Regions from separate parts of the Colwellia meonggei genome, predicted to be linked through region 2. Evidence: predicted binding sites of a transcription regulator. Region 2 holds the regulator's gene; each other region holds the start of a gene.

Evidence for each region. Region 2 encodes LexA, which represses DNA repair genes until DNA is damaged. Its sites were predicted from a motif close to TACTGTATNNNNATACAGTA; they were not measured.
Region 1: a site for LexA is predicted at 3,903-3,922, ahead of imuA (translesion DNA synthesis-associated protein ImuA). Genes of this name have one in related genera too.
Region 3: a site for LexA is predicted at 4,414-4,433, ahead of ruvA (Holliday junction branch migration protein RuvA). Genes of this name have one in related genera too.

What each region holds. Positions count from the first base shown of each region.
Region 1 is NZ_BAAJLZ010000013.1:36,800-42,643, reverse strand. It holds gene AC27E9_RS18615 (ComEA family DNA-binding protein) at 1-297, shown strand, start outside; gene deoD (purine-nucleoside phosphorylase) at 373-1,077, opposite strand; gene AC27E9_RS18605 (XapX domain-containing protein) at 1,200-1,370, opposite strand; gene add (adenosine deaminase) at 1,438-2,439, opposite strand; gene aroG (3-deoxy-7-phosphoheptulonate synthase AroG) at 2,669-3,727, shown strand; gene imuA (translesion DNA synthesis-associated protein ImuA) at 3,939-4,712, shown strand; gene AC27E9_RS18585 (Y-family DNA polymerase) at 4,752-5,844, shown strand, end outside.
Region 2 is NZ_BAAJLZ010000010.1:195-6,038, forward strand. It holds gene AC27E9_RS17385 (Ig-like domain-containing protein) at 89-1,930, shown strand; gene lexA (transcriptional repressor LexA) at 2,042-2,656, shown strand; gene coxB (cytochrome c oxidase subunit II) at 3,199-4,749, shown strand; gene ctaD (cytochrome c oxidase subunit I) at 4,762-5,844, shown strand, end outside.
Region 3 is NZ_BAAJLZ010000001.1:1,344,424-1,350,267, reverse strand. It holds gene tolA (cell envelope integrity protein TolA) at 1-488, opposite strand, end outside; gene tolR (protein TolR) at 488-916, opposite strand; gene tolQ (protein TolQ) at 932-1,615, opposite strand; gene ybgC (tol-pal system-associated acyl-CoA thioesterase) at 1,605-2,015, opposite strand; gene ruvB (Holliday junction branch migration DNA helicase RuvB) at 2,681-3,685, opposite strand; gene ruvA (Holliday junction branch migration protein RuvA) at 3,752-4,369, opposite strand; gene ruvC (crossover junction endodeoxyribonuclease RuvC) at 4,491-5,018, opposite strand; gene aspS (aspartate--tRNA ligase) at 5,173-5,844, opposite strand, start outside.

The DNA of each region.
Region 1 (5,844 bases), on a different contig from region 2:
AAACACATCTATTATATTCTCACAGCATTAATAATCACTTTCGCATTACCCCTTGAAGCTGTAAGCCATAATGAAATACCAGAAATTAGCACTGAGCAAGCAGTACAAGTGGTTGATATTAACAAAGCAGATATTGATACATTAGTTTTACTTACAGGCGTAGGAGAAAAACGGGCACAGGCTATCGTTGCTTATCGTGAATTACATGGCGAATTTAATTCTGTTGAAGACTTACTTAATGTTAAAGGTGTGGGTGAAAAAATGTTACAACTTAATAGAGATAGAATTAAATTGTAGTATTTTGGAGTTCAAAAAAGTTGTATAAAAAAGCCAGTCATTAGACTGGCTTTTTTATTGAATTATTTTGATTGCTTATAATAAACTATCGAGTGTTAATTCCATCATATCTTTAAAGGTTGTTTCACGTTCATCTGCGGTAGTTTGTTCACCTGTTTTAATGTGGTCGCTTACGGTTAATACCGTTAGTGCCTTTTTACCATACTCAGCAGCAACGCCGTATAAGCCTGCGGCTTCCATTTCAACAGCTAAAATGCCATATTTTTCCATTAAAGCGAACATTTCAGGTTGTGGCGTGTAGAATAAATCAGCAGTGAAAATATTACCGACACGAACGCCTTTACCAGTTGTTTCAGCTGTTTTAACTACTTTATGTAATAAATCAAAATCAGCCGTTGCAGCAAAGTCATAGCCATTAAGGCGTGAGCGATTAACATTAGAGTCTGTGCTAGCTGACATGCCAATAATAATATCGCGTACTTTTATATCATCACGTACAGCACCACATGAGCCAATACGAATAATGCTCTCTACGCCATAGTCTTTATATAACTCTGTTGCGTAAATTGAAATTGATGGTACGCCCATACCTGAGCCCATTACTGAAACTGACTTACCTTTATATGTGCCTGTGTAACCAAACATGTTACGTACGCGAGTAACGCATTTTGCGTCATCAAGAAAATTCTCTGCAATATATTTTGCGCGTAGTGGATCGCCCGGCATAAGAACCGTTTTTGCGAAATCGCCGTTGTTTGCTTCTATGTGTGCTGTTGCCATGAGTGTTAACCTTTGTTAGTGGTGTTCAATCACAGTAAGTTTCTAGCCGTTGCCGAGAAGATTCGGCCGCTATCAAGGGTGTTTTACTGATGTGTCTTGTTTTAACTATTTACAGTTGGATTTTAACTGAAAAAGCGTTCGATGATCCAGTGATAACCGACGCCACCTAAATAAATACCGAAAATACCGGCAATACCAGATAAAACCGGTGGTGCTGGCACTGGTAATTTTAACAGTGAAAATATTAAACCGACAATAATGCCTGTTATCGTTGCAATAAGCACTTCGAACATAAGTTCTCCTAGTGAGTTGTTAATCGATCATTTTAACCTAATATTAACAACAGCAACATTACCTCTGCTATTTATTTACTATTTTATCTTTTAGTGCACGTTTTTCGCTATCCGATAAAAAACTAGCTTTTAATGAGTTTTCTTGTAGTTGCTGTATATTTTGGTCTGTAAAGCCTAAAGTCTCACGGGCAACACTATATTCATTTTTAAGCTCTACCCCTTGTACACCTGGGTCGTCAGTATTTAAACAAACTAATAAACCTCGTGCTAAAAAATGTTTAATAGGGTGCTGTGACAAATCTTTAATCGTGCCGGTTTGATAATTTGATGTTAGGCATGACTCAATGGCAATATCGTGTTTTTGCATGTAATCCATCAATTTTTCATCTTGATAACAAGCAACACCATGGCCAATACGTTGAGCGTGTAAATGATTTATTGCTTGCCAAATGCTTTCAGGCCCAGCCGCTTCTCCAGCATGCACAGTTACATTTAAGCCAGCACCTTGTACTTGCTTAAAGTGCTCAACAAATAATTCTCCAGGAAAGTTATATTCATCACCGGCTAAATCTATCGCAATTAGATGTTGCTTATGTGTTAGTAGGGCATTTAATTCTGCTTGGCACTTTTCAACACCAAAGGTTCTACTAAGAATGCCAATAAGGTTGATTTTTACGTCATATACTTTACATGCGGCACTTACACCATCAATTACGGCGGCAACAACATCAGCAACAACTAAGTTATTTTTCATTGCCATGTAATAAGGTGAAAACCGTAATTCTGCATAGTTAATACCAGCATTGAAGGCATCTTCAACATTTTCAAAGGCAATACGTTTACAATCGTCTAACGTTTTAAGTACAGCTACACCCCAATCAAGCTTACTAAGAAAAGCAAGTAAGTCACTTTCACTTTCTTGAATTTGTACGTGCGGAATAAAAGCCTCAAAGTTAGTTTCAGGTAAAGCAATATTATGCTCTTGTGCTAGTGACCAAATGGTTTTTGGACGAATATTCCCATCTAAATGACGGTGTAAATCAATTAATGGCAAAGAAGAATGGATCATGCGTATGGATAACCTATATAAATATGTCTAATAAAAATACGACCAAAGCACTATAGAATAAATTTATTTATCTTTCTTTGATGTCGAATAATTCTATTATACCGCTTTTTTCGTATTTTATGTTGCTATTAGCGCTAGAACACTGATAAATTAACTGCGGGACTAATCATCTAGGTGTCTAGACGTAAATATTAAATAGAAATTATTCGCTGTATAAAGAGAAAACATTATGGTTTATCAAACCGACGACGTTCGTATTAATAAGATCAAAGAACTTTTACCTCCTATCGCATTACTTGAGCGATTTCCATCATCAGAACAAGCAACAAAGTCGGTTTTTGCTGGCAGACAAGCCATTAGTAAAATTTTTAACAACCAAGACGATCGTTTACTCGTGGTTATTGGTCCATGTTCAATACATGACCCAAAAGCAGCACTGGAATATGGCGAGCGCTTAGTGAAATTACGGGAAAAATACCAAGACACCTTAGAAATTGTTATGCGTGTTTACTTTGAAAAGCCAAGAACAACCGTTGGTTGGAAGGGGCTAATTAATGACCCTTATATGGACAATAGCTTTAAACTGAACGATGGCTTACGTATTGGTCGTAAATTACTGCTTGATTTGAATAACCTAGGCTTACCTACCGCAGGTGAGTTTTTAGATATGATCACACCACAATACATGGCTGATTTTATGTGTTGGGGTGCAATAGGGGCTCGTACTACTGAAAGCCAAGTACACCGTGAGTTAGCGTCAGGTTTATCATGCCCTGTTGGTTTTAAAAATGGTACTGATGGTACTATTAAGGTGGCTATTGATGCTATTGGCGCTGCTAGTGCTTCTCACCACTTTTTATCGGTTACTAAATATGGTCATTCAGCGATTGTTGAAACTACGGGCAATGAAGATTGTCACATTATTCTACGTGGTGGTAAAACAACTAACTTTGATGCTGACAGTGTTAAGGCAGTGACGGAGCAACTAGATACCTCAGGCTTGAATACGAATATCATGATCGATTTTAGCCATGCCAACAGCAGTAAGAAATTTGAAAATCAAATGTTAGTTTGCCGTGATGTTTGTCAGCAAATGCGTGATGGTAATAATAATATTTTTGGTGTTATGGTCGAAAGTCACTTAGTTGAAGGTCGTCAAGACTTAGTCAATGGTGTTGCGGCAACTTATGGACAAAGTATCACCGATGCTTGTATTGGTTGGCAAGATACTGAAACTTTACTATCTGAGCTGGATCAGGCTGTTATACAGCGTCGAGCACAAAAATAACTTAGCGTGTTTTAATACACGCGAGTGATAAAACTAAAAGCAGGCCAATAGCCTGCTTTTTTATTAACTAAAATTTTATTTATTTCCAATAACCTAGCGAATATCAGTGCTAATAAGCGCAATTTTTGATTGATTTTGTTGTTGAGTATCTTGTTAATTTAAAGCCACACAACTATACTGTATAAAAATACAGTATAGTTGTGTGGTGATTATGAATAAAATGATCAAACAATTGCATCATCAAGGTAAAATTTGGCCTGCTGATCAAGTGCAAAATGTTGTTGAAACCATTGATAGTGGCTACCAAGAGTTAAATAAGCATCTAGATGGAGGCTTACCTCGACAAGGCGTTATAGAGGTAAAAACTATTAACGGTATTGGTGAATTAAGGTTATTTCTCCCTTATTTACTTAATTTATTACAAGCAGAGCTTGCGCAACACCAGCAAACTCGACAACTTGTTTTTATTGCACCACCAGCACAGGTCAACGCTTTAATGCTATTGCAAGCGTCTATTCCATTAGAAAATTTATTAATTATTTCATCACAAAAGCCAGAAGAGTCGCTATGGGCAGCTGAGCAATGTTTAAAAAGTGGTTGTTGTTTTGCAGTATTATTATGGCAACAGCTGCTTGCGGTACATCAAGTAAAACGGTTAAAACAGGCTGCCGTTACAGGTAATGCAGTACAAGTCATCTTTCGTTCTCCACATAGCGTCGATCTTGCTCTACCTGTTTCATTATCTTTAGCACTTGAAGCACAACCAAGTGGCATTAAAGTAAACGTGAAAAAGCAGCTTGGTGGTTGGCCCTGTAAACCCTTCTTAGTTAATATGCACAAACAATGGCCTAGCTTAGCAAAAGCTCATGCTGTAGAGGTGGCTAGTGATGGTGTTATTAATAATGTTGTTGTGCCTTTATCTAGTCGACAACGCCTAAAAAATATAGCAAAAAACATTTATAACCAGCGTGTTAGCATTAATTGAATGTTGCTAGTTACTTCTTGTTGTTATTAGGCATTAGTGATGTTGTGGCTATATATAAACTTTCCATCCTTACAGCTTGACTGTTTACAGGCCGAGCAATGCTCAGCAAAATCTGCGGAGGTAAAGAAGCACAATGTTGAAAATCAGCAAGCAATTGTGATTGTTGATAGTAAAAAAAACCGCATAGTACAGTTAAATGAAACAGCTAAAGCAAAAGGCATAGAACTTGCCATGGGTTTAGCTATGGCGGCATCTTTAAGTCATGAACTTTGTGTTGTGCCATATCAAAGAGAAGAACAAGAAACATACCTACTAAGCATTGCTGAGCAATTGTATAGCGTTACGGCAAACATTGCTTTATTTCCGCCGCAGGGGTTAGCGTTGCAGGTAGGGGATATGTTACGGCTTTATCAGCAGCTTGATATTTATATTGCGGCCATCAAGGCAGTATTAAAACCTTTTAATGTACAAACAGTAATTGCTTGTGGTTACAGTCCTATGTCAGCACAAGCACTTGCTTGCGCTGGTATTAATTTATTGACAACAAAGCCAAATGTTATTACAGAAAAAATGGCTCAGCTTACTATTGCGCAACTGTTTATTAATGATAAAACAAAGCATGTTCTAGCACGTTTGGGTATTAACACTTTTGCTCAATTGCAGGCAATACCCATAAAAGATTTAGCAAAGCGACTAGATAGCGAAACAATAGGTTATTTGGCACAACTAACAGGTAAGCACCCTGATAAATCTTTAGTTTTCTATCAACCAAAACACATTTTTGATCATAGTGTTGAATTATTATATGAAATGACGCACGTAGATGTGTTGCTACAACCAATTCAGCAGTTATTACAATTGCTTGAAGCTTTTTTAATACGTCGTGACTACATTTGCCAACAGCTCACATTGTACTTATATCAACGCTTAGATGGTTTAAGCCATGTTTTACAACAGTCATTTATTGTTAGTAGTGCATCTGGTGAGTATTTAGCAAAGCAATGGCTAAATTTAGTGACCTTAAAATTAACTAATATTCACTTGCAAGCTCCTATTACCAAAGTCAGTTTATTTGTTGCAGATATGCAAGCAAATACCGGAGAGGTAGACGATCTTTTTTTAGGTAAGCAAG
Region 2 (5,844 bases):
TTTAATTAGCAATTTTTTGCTTTATTTTTTTAAAACTGACTTTATGATTGTGTATGAATTTTAATCAAACAAATTATCAAGGATTGATATGTCTAATTACCTTTTATTTATCTGCCTTTTACTGACTTTATGCTTAGCAGCATGTAGCGGTTCTAGTGAAAAAAGTGCTCCCGTTGAAGTAAACCGAGCTCCGGTGATCGTAGCAAATACATCGCAAATTGTTTCGAGTGGCGAAACCGTGACTTTGGAGGTGAATGTTTCTGACCCAGATGGTGATGCAATAGAGATAAGCTGGCAAAGTGACAATGAAAATGTGAGCTTTTCAACTAAAGAAGGCTCATCAGTAGATGTTTCTTTTCCTACCTCTAGTGTAGAACAAGTTATTGTTATATCCGTTGTCGCAAAAGACAGCCAAGGTAATACAAGTCAACAAACAATCACTGTGACATTACAAGCGGGGGCGCAAGCTAGCCAAGCACCAGTGATTTCTATGGCATCTTCACAACAAGCAAGAGGTGGTGAGAGCATTGTTATAATTGCTAATGTTCAAGATCCACAAGGAGATAACGTGGTTATTGAGTGGAGTGCTGATGATGATGAAATAGCATTTTCGGATAAAAATGTTTTATCTCCAACCGTTACTGTACCTGATGTTGCTAGTACTAGAGTTGTGTTGTTAAGTTTATCGGCAACAGATAGTGCTAATCATCGTAGTGAAAAAACGCTGGAGCTTACAATAACACCTGCCGATGATAACGAGGAACCAACTGTATATATTGAGCTGTTAGAGCAATTTGACACCTTGTCGGGCGATACTACTGTGCTTAATGCACGTTTAACGAGTAATGTCACGCTAGACTCTATCGCATGGGATTTAACATCCCTAATGGTTTCAGATGCTATTACCGAAATTATAACAACCAATAATATCACAACTATGACCGCTACTTTTACCGCGCCAATCGTTACTGAGTTAACAAAGTTTCCAATTAGTGTTATCGCTATTACAGAGAATGATATTCAATTTACCAGTAATAGCCAGGTATATGTTTCAGCTGAAAGTTCGCAAAGTTTAGAAGTGTCGCTACCGAGTAACATTGAAATAACCGAAGATAGCACTACATCGATTACTCCTACGATTGAAAGTTCACATAGTATCGATTCATATCAGTGGCAATGGACGTCTGACCAAGAGTTAGAATTACTTACACCAAAAAATGAAATATTAAGTGTCTCCGCTCCTAGAGTTGATACTGATGTGAGTGGGCAACTTTCACTAACGGTCACTATGGGGCAGCTAAGTAAAACTGTCAGCACTGAATTAACAATTAAAAATGATATAACATTGAGTGAAATGAATTATACCATTTCTCGTCTTGTCGCTGTGAAAGGACAAGCCATTACTTTTAATGTGATAACAGAAGATTATGAGCAGATTAAAGAGTGGTCTTGGGATACCTCAGGTGTTCAAGGCGCTAAAGTTAGTGATTCAAAGCAACACTTTGAAGTTATCGCTCCAGGAGTTAGTGGCCAGCAAACTTTGAGCATTATTTACCGTGCTAAATTAGTCGATAATTCTGAAGTGCTTAAAACAGCCAATGTAACAATACTTTCAGAAGCTATTGCCAGAACATCTTTATCTTTAGATACCTCAACAGAGATTGTTGTGCGTGAAGGAATTGAGACCCAGGTAAACTTAATCTTCTCTGATCGTCATGGTCTGGTAGATGCAATGTCTCTTGATACCACTAACACCAGCAATACTTTCGATGTAGCTGAGGTTATACGAACTGATGATGGTATCCAACTGAGACTACAAGTTGATAATTTTATCTTTGACTTTGAACATACTGATTACTTGTTCTTGAACGTTAACTACGGGGATTACCAACTACCATTTTTTATAAAAGTGAAAATGAAAGTTGATTAAAGGCAACTACGCTAAGGTAAATCATAACTTGCGTTTATTTACAGCCTGTATACAATGACAGTGATACTGTTTAAAAACACAGGCTGCCTAATAGTTGCTTAAGGAAAAAATATGCGCCCTTTAACACCCAGACAACAACAGATATTTGATCTGATCCGAGAAAAAATTTCTGATACCGGCATGCCACCTACACGAGCGGAAATCGCAGATTTTTTTGGTTTTAAATCGGCTAATGCGGCAGAAGAACACTTAAAAGCTCTTGCTAAGAAGGGTTATATCGAAATGTTGCCAGGTACCTCCCGTGGCATTCGTTTAGCGGAAGAATTTGCTGAAGAAGATGGCTTGCCATTGATTGGTCGAGTTGCTGCAGGTGAGCCAATATTAGCTCAGGAGCACGTCGAAGAGCATTATAAAATCGACGGCAGTTTATTTCATCCAGCCGCCGATTACTTACTACGTGTAAATGGCGAAAGTATGAAAGATATTGGTATTTTGGATGGTGATTTACTCGCGGTGCATCAAACAACTGATGTAAAAAATGGTCAAGTTATCGTTGCTCGCGTTGAAGAAGACGTAACAGTTAAACGTTTTAAACGTGAAGGAAATGTTGTTTATTTGCATGCCGAAAACGAAGATTTCTCACCAATAGAAGTTGACCTAACTTCACAGCATTTTAATGTTGAAGGTATTGCAGTTGGCGTTATTCGTTCAGCTGATTGGATGTAAATCTATTTACTTTAAATCGAATAAATGAAATTAAAAATTGATTAGTTATTGTGCAGGTTTTAAAGGCTTTTGTTATTTGAAACCTGCACTTTCCTTTCGTTAAGTTTATTTCTCTTCTCTAAGCTTTGTTTTTTAAGAATAATTATCATTCATGTTACTCAACGCGTATAATAGATTATTTTTTGTACTGTTTTTGAGTTGTGATTTTGTTAAATTTTCTGCATCATGATCACATAATGAACAAAAAACGAACATTCACTACACCCCTTTAAAAATAAGCTTTAAGCCATGTTTAGTGTTTTTACACTATTGTATTTATTAGCTTTTATTTTTTCCTTCGTTGAAATTTTAAATTGACCCAGATCAAGTTTTAAGTAATTCTAGTCTAGAAAACGTACAAATATAACAATAGGGCGCATTTGACGATTGTTCAAAATTGCACCACTTAAATAATAATAAATGTATGAGCAAAATCACTGGTTTATCAAGGTAAATTAAAGATTAGCTGCTGTTTTTGCCTTAAAGGGTGAAGGAGATGTCGAGTGAAAAGACGTAACCTAGGTTTGCTGTTGCTAGGGGGCTTGTTGTCTAGTTCAGTTTGGGCAGATATGCCGCTGAACTTGACCAAAGGTGTTACGGACGTTAGTAGAGACGTATATGATTTACATATGTTGGTGCTCTACATCTGTACGGCTATTGGTGTTGTGGTATTTGGAGCCATGTTTTGGTCTATGGTGTTTCACCGTAAATCAAAGGGCGTTAAACCAGCAACCTTCCATGAAAGCACAAAAATTGAAATTCTATGGACGGCGATTCCTGTCGTTATTCTTATCGCCATGGCAGTACCTGCGACATATACGCTTATCGAAATGGAGAATAATGATGATGCCGATTTAACCGTGCAAATTACCGGTTCGCAATGGAAGTGGCATTATAAATATTTTGATCAAGATATTGAGTTTTATTCAGTACTTTCTACTCCTAGAGAGCAATACGAAAACCTTGACGGCAGCTCTGCTGAAAAAGGTGAAAATTACTTACTTGAAGTTGACCGACCTTTAGTTATCCCAACCAATAAAAAAGTACGCTTTGTTATAACTTCAGATGATGTTATTCATGCTTGGTGGGTACCTGCATTTGCTGTTAAACAAGATGCAAACCCGGGCTTTATTAACGAAGCATGGACTAAAGTTGAGAACCCCGGCACTTATCGTGGCCAATGTGCTGAACTTTGTGGTAAAGACCACGGCTTTATGCCAATTGTAGTGGAAGTTAAATCGGAAGCTGATTATGCGCTTTGGGTTGATGAGCAGAAACAATTGAAAGCTAATGCAGCAGCTGCAGAAGCGGCATCGTTAAATGCATCTGTTTCTATGGATGAATTAATGCAGCTTGGTGAAACAACATACACCGCATATTGTGCAGCATGTCACCAAGTCAGTGGTCAAGGTTTACCACCAGCATTTCCAGCACTTAAAGGTAGTGCGATTGCAACAACAGGACCTGCAAATGAGCATATTAACATTGTTTACAATGGTATAGCTGGCACAGGTATGCAAGGTTATGGCAAGCAATTAAGCTTAAAAGAGATTGCTGCTGTTGTAACTTATGAGCGTAATGCTTGGGGTAATAATACCGGTGACGCCGTTCAAGCCTCTGATGTTAAAGCCGCTGTTGGTGGTGCTATTGAAAGTGCAACTGATACGGTAAAAGACGCAGTAGCAGAAATAAAAGAAGAAGTTGCGAAAGTTATTCCTGAAGAAGATTTGTCTAAAGTTTACACTCAAGATGAATTGATGAGCATGGGCGAAAAAGTTTATATGAGTGCCTGCGTTGCTTGTCACCAAGCGAATGGTGAAGGTATGGCTCCAGTATTCCCAGGACTAAAAGATAGTGCGATTGTCAAAGGTGATGTTGCTACACATATTGATATGGTCGTAAACGGTAGCAAGAAAAATCCATCGATGGCAGCTTTTGGCGGCCAATTAACGAAAACGCAAATTGCCGCGGTAGTTACCTATGAGCGTAATGCTTGGGGAAATAATACCGGTGATTTAGTCCAGCCAGCAGATGTTGCTGCTAGTGCGAAGTAGGGAGGCGTTATAATGACTACAGATGCAATTAATGATCAATCAGAGCATGATTCACATGGCGATGATCATCACGATCATAAAATGACTGGCCTTAAGCGCTGGTTATATACCACAAACCATAAAGATATTGGTTCACTATATTTATGGTTCTCATTTATCATGTTTTTAACTGGTGGGGCAATGGCACTTGTTATACGTGCCGAGCTTTTTCAACCAGGATTACAGATAGTTGAGCCTGACTTCTTTAACCAAATGACTACTGTACATGGTCTGATTATGGTTTTTGGTGCCATTATGCCAGCCTTTACAGGCTTAGCTAACTGGATGTTACCTATGATGGTAGGTGCTCCAGATATGGCTCTACCGCGATTAAACAACTGGAGTTTTTGGATTCTACCATTCGCTTTTAGTATTTTATTAGCGTCTTTCTTTATGGAAAGTGGTGCACCAAACTTTGGTTGGACATTCTACGCACCGTTATCGACAACCTATAGTAACGGTAGCACAGCTTTCTTTGTTTTTGCTGTTCATATCATGGGGATATCCTCAATTATGGGTGCAATTAATATTGTGGTAACTATCATGAATATGCGTGCTCCAGGCATGACATATATGAAAATGCCATTGTTTGTTTGGACATTCTTCATTACGGCCTATTTATTAATAGCGGTTATGCCGGTACTCGCCGGAACTGTTACTATGGTTTTAACAGATACCTATTTCGGCACAAGTTTCTTTGATGCTGCTGGTGGTGGTGATCCGGTAATGTTCCAGCATATTTTCTGGTTCTTCGGGCACCCTGAAGTCTATATCATGATTTTGCCAGCATTTGGTATTGTTTCTACAACCATTCCTGCTTTCTCTCGTAAGAAGCTATTTGGTTATAGCTCTATGGTATACGCAACAGCGTCGATTGCTTTCTTGTCTTTCATCGTTTGGGCACATCATATGTTTACCACAGGTATGCCTTTGTTTGGTGAATTGTTCTTTATGTACTGTACTATGCTAATTGCGGTACCTACGGGAGTGAAAGTATTCAACTGGGCAGCAACTATGTGGCGTGGAGCAATTAGCTTTGAAACCCCAATGTTGTTT
Region 3 (5,844 bases), on a different contig from region 2:
CGCAATTGCTCGGCTTTCTTAGCGGCTTGCTCTTCTTTAAGACGCTTTGCTTTTGCATCTGCTGCCGCTTTATCAGCTAGGCGTTTTTCTTTTTCTTTTTGCTTACGTAGTTTATCTGCAGCGTTGGCCTTTGCCTTAGCTTTTTTTGCTGCACTATCAGCCGCTTTTTTCTCGCGCTCTTTTTTCTTACGCTGCTGCTCAAGGTTTTTTATTCGTTGCTCTTCTTTCTTACGCTTATTCTTCGCCGCCGCTACACGCTTTTCAAGATCTTTCAACTTTTTAGCATCGTCAGCCTTCTGTTTTTTAATCTTATTGAGCTGCGCTTCAACTTTACTTTTATCAATAGCAACCGCCTGAATAGGCTCCATTTGCACAGCAGTAGGTGTTGGCTTAGGGGCGGTAGAAAAATCGCCAAAGAGTAATACCGCAACTAAAACGGTATGAATACCGAAACTTAAGGCGATTGGAAGCGTATACTTTGAAGACACTAGTTGCTCTCCGGTGTATCTGTCATTAAGCCAACTGAAGGTACACCTGCAACTGTTTGTAGCATAACCATAAGTTGAATAACGGCATCATAAGACACTGCACCATCACCATTTACCACTACAGGTGTTTCAGGCTCCACTTTTAAGTGTGCTGCAACTAATGTGGCAACTTCTTCTGCCGACATAGGCTCGTTTTTGCTTGTTCCAACTGCTAAATAGTAGTTTCCTTCAGCATCCACCGAGGCAACAAGCGGTGGTTTACTATCTTTGCTTAAAGGTTCTGCATCCGCCTGAGGTAAATCCACTTTCACCCCTTGGGTAATTAACGGTGCAGTTACCATAAAGATAATCAAAAGCACTAACATTACATCGATATAAGGTACGACATTTATCTCGGCGACTTTCCGGCGCCTAACGCGATTATACATAAGCTAATACCAACCTTAAGCTTGTTGTTCAGCGGTTGTTTGTCTTTGCAAAATACTCGAAAATTCTTCCATAAAGTTGCCGTAACTATTTTCTAGCTTTTCAACATTATGACTAAAACGGTTATATGCCATTACTGCAGGAATTGCTGCAAATAGCCCCATAGCTGTGGCAATTAACGCTTCGGCAATACCCGGTGCAACCATAGCAAGCGTTGCTTGTTCAACCGCACCTAAGGCAATAAACGAATTCATAATGCCCCAAACAGTACCAAATAAACCAATATAAGGACTAATAGAGCCTACTGTGGCCATAAATGGTAAGTGAGTTTCTAAACTATCAACCTCGCGAGAAAGTGCAACTCTCATTGCACGATGGGTACCATCAACAATAATTTGTGGCGAATAAGCATGTGTTTTTCGTAAACGGGCAAATTCACGAAAGCCTGAAACAAATAAGTTTTCAATACCATCTACCTGCTCTTTTGCAGACACTTCACTATAAAGCTTACTTAAGTCAGCGCCACTCCAAAATTTATCTTCAAAACTTTGCAATTGTTCACGGGCAGCATTTAGTACTTTTCTACGTTGAAAGATCATTGCCCAACAGGCAATAGAAAACCCTAATAAGGTCAACATTACCAATTTAACCAATAAACTTGCTTCGATAAATAAATCAAAAAATGAGAGTTCAGCTGACACGTTTTAATGCTCCTAATATGCTTTTCGGAATAATGCAGGGTTTAGCAATGGATAAATCGACACACGCAACTTTAATAACAGCAGTGCATAATATTTGCTGATGCTGATTAACAAGTTGCTGAGAAAATACCAAACTGGCAGATTTTAATCGGCTTATTGTGGTTGTTATCGTCAATAAATCATCTAATTTTGCCGATGCTTTATTGTCCATTTCTACCTTTGTGACCACAAAGCCAATGTTTTGTTCTAAAAATATTGATTGATTAATACCAAGCGCACGTAACCACTCAGTGCGAGCTCGCTCAAAAAACTTTAAATAGTTTGCGTAATACACGATCCCACCAGCATCGGTATCTTCGTAATAAACGCGAATCGCGTGCTGGTGACTACTTAATGACATTAATAACTTCTAATATTCTTAGGTAAAAATTTTATTGGTCTATAGTAATAGATAAACCTCACGTCTCACAAGGGTTAAGCGCGAATCTTTGTAACAAATTCTGCAATATTTTCCAATTAGCTCGCATATGCCAATATTTATAAAAACTTGTCTGCAAATGGCAACACATCAAAAGTTGTGGCCAAGTGAACCTATCAAAAACATTTCGCATTAGTTTTTCTAATGACTAATATAAATTTAATTCGTTTGTCCATTTTCACTCATCGGACTAGAATACCTTTGTTTTCTGAGCTAGCGCAGAATGTTTGTTTCGCTGACGAATATTCCCCATAGCCCATGAATTTTGAATAGGTATTGTTACCTTTCTCTCTGACATATTTCCTGGGAACCTAATTTCCTTCTATCAACTTACATTCTAAGTTGGCCCACATAGTTTTATGTGGGCTTTTTTTTGCCTAAAATTTACCATACGTTTTCATGCTTAGTATTTAGCGCCACAATCACAAATAATACGGCATAATAATTTTTCATTCTCTTTTCTTACCCTCATTAATTTTCTGACGTTACTATTAGCTGGCTTGAGCAAAGTAGGTATCTCTAATAATAAAAAAGCACCCGTAGGTGCTTTTTTATTATTAGGCTTTATATTACAAATGCCAGATATCTTAATTAGGGAAGTCCAAACCAAAATGTAAATAAGCTCGGCTCGTGGCAATGCGCCCTCGTGGTGTACGCTGTAAAAAACCTTGTTGAATTAAAAATGGCTCTAAGACATCTTCAATGGTTTCTCTTTCTTCGCCAATGGCGGCAGCAACATTATCTAAACCTACAGGGCCACCATTAAACTTATCAATAATGGCTTCAAGTAACTTACGGTCCATTAAATCAAAACCTTCATTATCAACCTCAAGCATATCTAGTGCTTTCGCTGCAGTAGTTTTACTAACCACGCCACCTGTTTTCACATCAGCGTAATCGCGCACGCGACGTAATAACCGGTTTGCTATTCGAGGCGTGCCACGTGAGCGCTTTGCCACTTCAAAAGCGCCTTCTTGGTCAATAGCCAAATTCAAAAAATGTGCAGAGCGCACAACAATTTCGGTTAAGTCTTTTGTACTATAAAACTCTAATCGCTGCACAATACCAAAACGATCTCTTAGTGGAGAAGTTAAAGCACCAGCGCGTGTTGTTGCGCCAATTAGGGTAAATGGCGGTAAGTCTAGTTTAATCGAGCGAGCAGCCGGCCCTTCACCAATCATGATATCAAGCTGATAATCTTCCATTGCAGGGTAAAGGATTTCTTCAACAACAGGACTTAAACGATGAATTTCATCAATAAATAAAACATCATTTTCTTCAAGGTTTGTTAGCAGCGCCGCTAAATCTCCGGCTTTTTCTAATACCGGCCCCGAGGTTGTACGGATATTCACCCCCATTTCATTAGCAACAATATTGGCTAATGTGGTTTTACCTAAACCAGGAGGGCCAAAGATAAGAAGATGATCAAGTGGTTCTTCACGCTTTAATGCCGCTGCTATGAATATTTCCATTTGTGACTTTACGTGCGCTTGCCCTGTATAGTCAGACAACATTTTGGGCCTAATAGCTCTATCTACCGATTCATCTTCACGGCTCGCTACTGGCTCTATTAATCTATCTGCTTCTATCATGTTGTACTCTTGGAAAATTTAACTTTACGGTTAAGTAATTCAGTTAGTAAATAGCTTTTGCAATAATTATAACATTGCTTTTAGCGCATCACGGATCAAGTCTTCACTATTTTTATCAGCGTCAAATACCGATTTAACAGCTTTATCGGCTTGTTGTTGACTATAACCTAATGAAACTAATGCGTTAATAGCATCGCCTTTCGTATCATTAACAAAACTATTCTCTTGTTTAACATTCATTGGCATCATATGTGATAACGCATCACTACTGTCGGTTTGCCAATCTTTGAGTCTATCGCGCATTTCAATTAATAAGCGCTCAGCAGTTTTTTTGCCGACCCCTGGAATTTTAACTATCGTTGTTAAATCGTCATGAATAACACAACTTACAAATTGGTCTGCCGACATTCCTGACAAAATAGCTAATGCTAACTTTGGCCCAACACCATTAACTTTGATCAATAAACGAAATAATTTACGTTCGACTTTATTGGCAAAGCCGTAGAGTAACTGTGCATCTTCACGCACAACAAAATGTGTGTATAGGGTTGCTTCTTGATTAAGTTCTGGCAATGCATAAATGCTGGTCATGGGCATAGTGACCTCATAACCAATGCCGTGGCATTCAATTAAAATTTCAGGTGCTGTTTTTTCTACTAAAATACCGCGTAAACGTCCGATCACTGCCTTAACCTATAACTTAGTTGTGATAATGTTCGCCACCATAACACTAGATATTTATACAGTAAAGTTTGATGTCATTATTTTTAATAAGACAGCGTATCCAAGTAGTAAGTTTTCAACGCTAACGTAAGCGCCCTCTCACTGTTTTACTGGCTTGGCCTGACATTTTGGTAATGGAGTCATGGCTATGGGCGTGGCACAAAGCAACTGCTAATGCATCGGCGGCATCCGCTTGCGGTGTACCAGGTAATTTCAAAATAGTTTTAACCATATGTTGAACTTGAGCTTTATCAGCAGCGCCAGTGCCAACAACAGATTGCTTAATTTGTCGTGCAGAATATTCAGCTACACTCAGTCCTGTATTGGTAGCAGCAACTATAGCAGCACCTCGGGCTTGCCCTAACTTTAGTGCTCCTCCTGGGTTTACTCCCATAAAAACCTGCTCTATGGCAAACATGTCAGGGCTAAATTGCAAAATAAGTTCACTTACACCAGCAAATATAGTTTGTAAGCGCGGCCCTAACTCATCACCAGCGGCAATCGCTTTAATACAACCGCTGCCGAGATAAGTAAAATTCCGGCCATCTTGCTTGATCACGCCATAACCTGTAATTCGTGAACCAGGATCTATACCTAAAATTATAGTCACTAAGAATTTACCTTCACTAAATACGCTTGATACGTATAACAGTAATAATGCTAATGAAAAAAAACGCACTAATAAAGCCTACCTAGCATTTATAAGTGCGTTTTATTGAATTTACTGTCTGGCATTCACCGACAGAAATAACTTTTTTGTAAAATTACTCTGCTTTTTCTTCTGCTGTGGGCTCTTCTATGCGAGTAATACCTAGCTCAGTTAATTGTTCCGGGTTTGCATGGCCCGGAGCATTTGTTAATGGACATGCCGCGGTAGTCGTTTTCGGGAACGCCATAACGTCACGAATAGAGCTTGCACCTGTCATTAGCATTACCAAACGGTCTAAACCGAATGCTAAACCAGCATGTGGTGGAGCACCGTATTGCAATGCTTCTAGTAAGAAGCCAAATTTCTCTTGAGCTTCTTCATCGCTAATACCCAAAATTCTAAATACTGCTGCTTGCATGTCTTGGTTATGAATACGAACCGAGCCACCGCCAAGTTCACAGCCATTTAAAACCATATCGTAAGCATCAGATAGCGCGCCAACAGGGTTTGCTTCTAATTCTTGTGCAGTTAAATTCGTTGGTGCTGTAAACGGGTGATGAATGGCATGCATTTGACCATCAACTTCTTCAAACATTGGGAAGTCAACAACCCAAAGAGGTTTCCAGTCACCTTGTAATAAGTCTAAGTCTTCACCTAATTTAAGGCGTAATGCGCCAAGTGATTCACTTACTACATTGTACTGATCAGCACCAAAGAAAATGATATCGCCAGTTTTAGCATTCACACGCTCAAGTAAGGCTTTAGCGGCATCTTCAGATAAGAATTT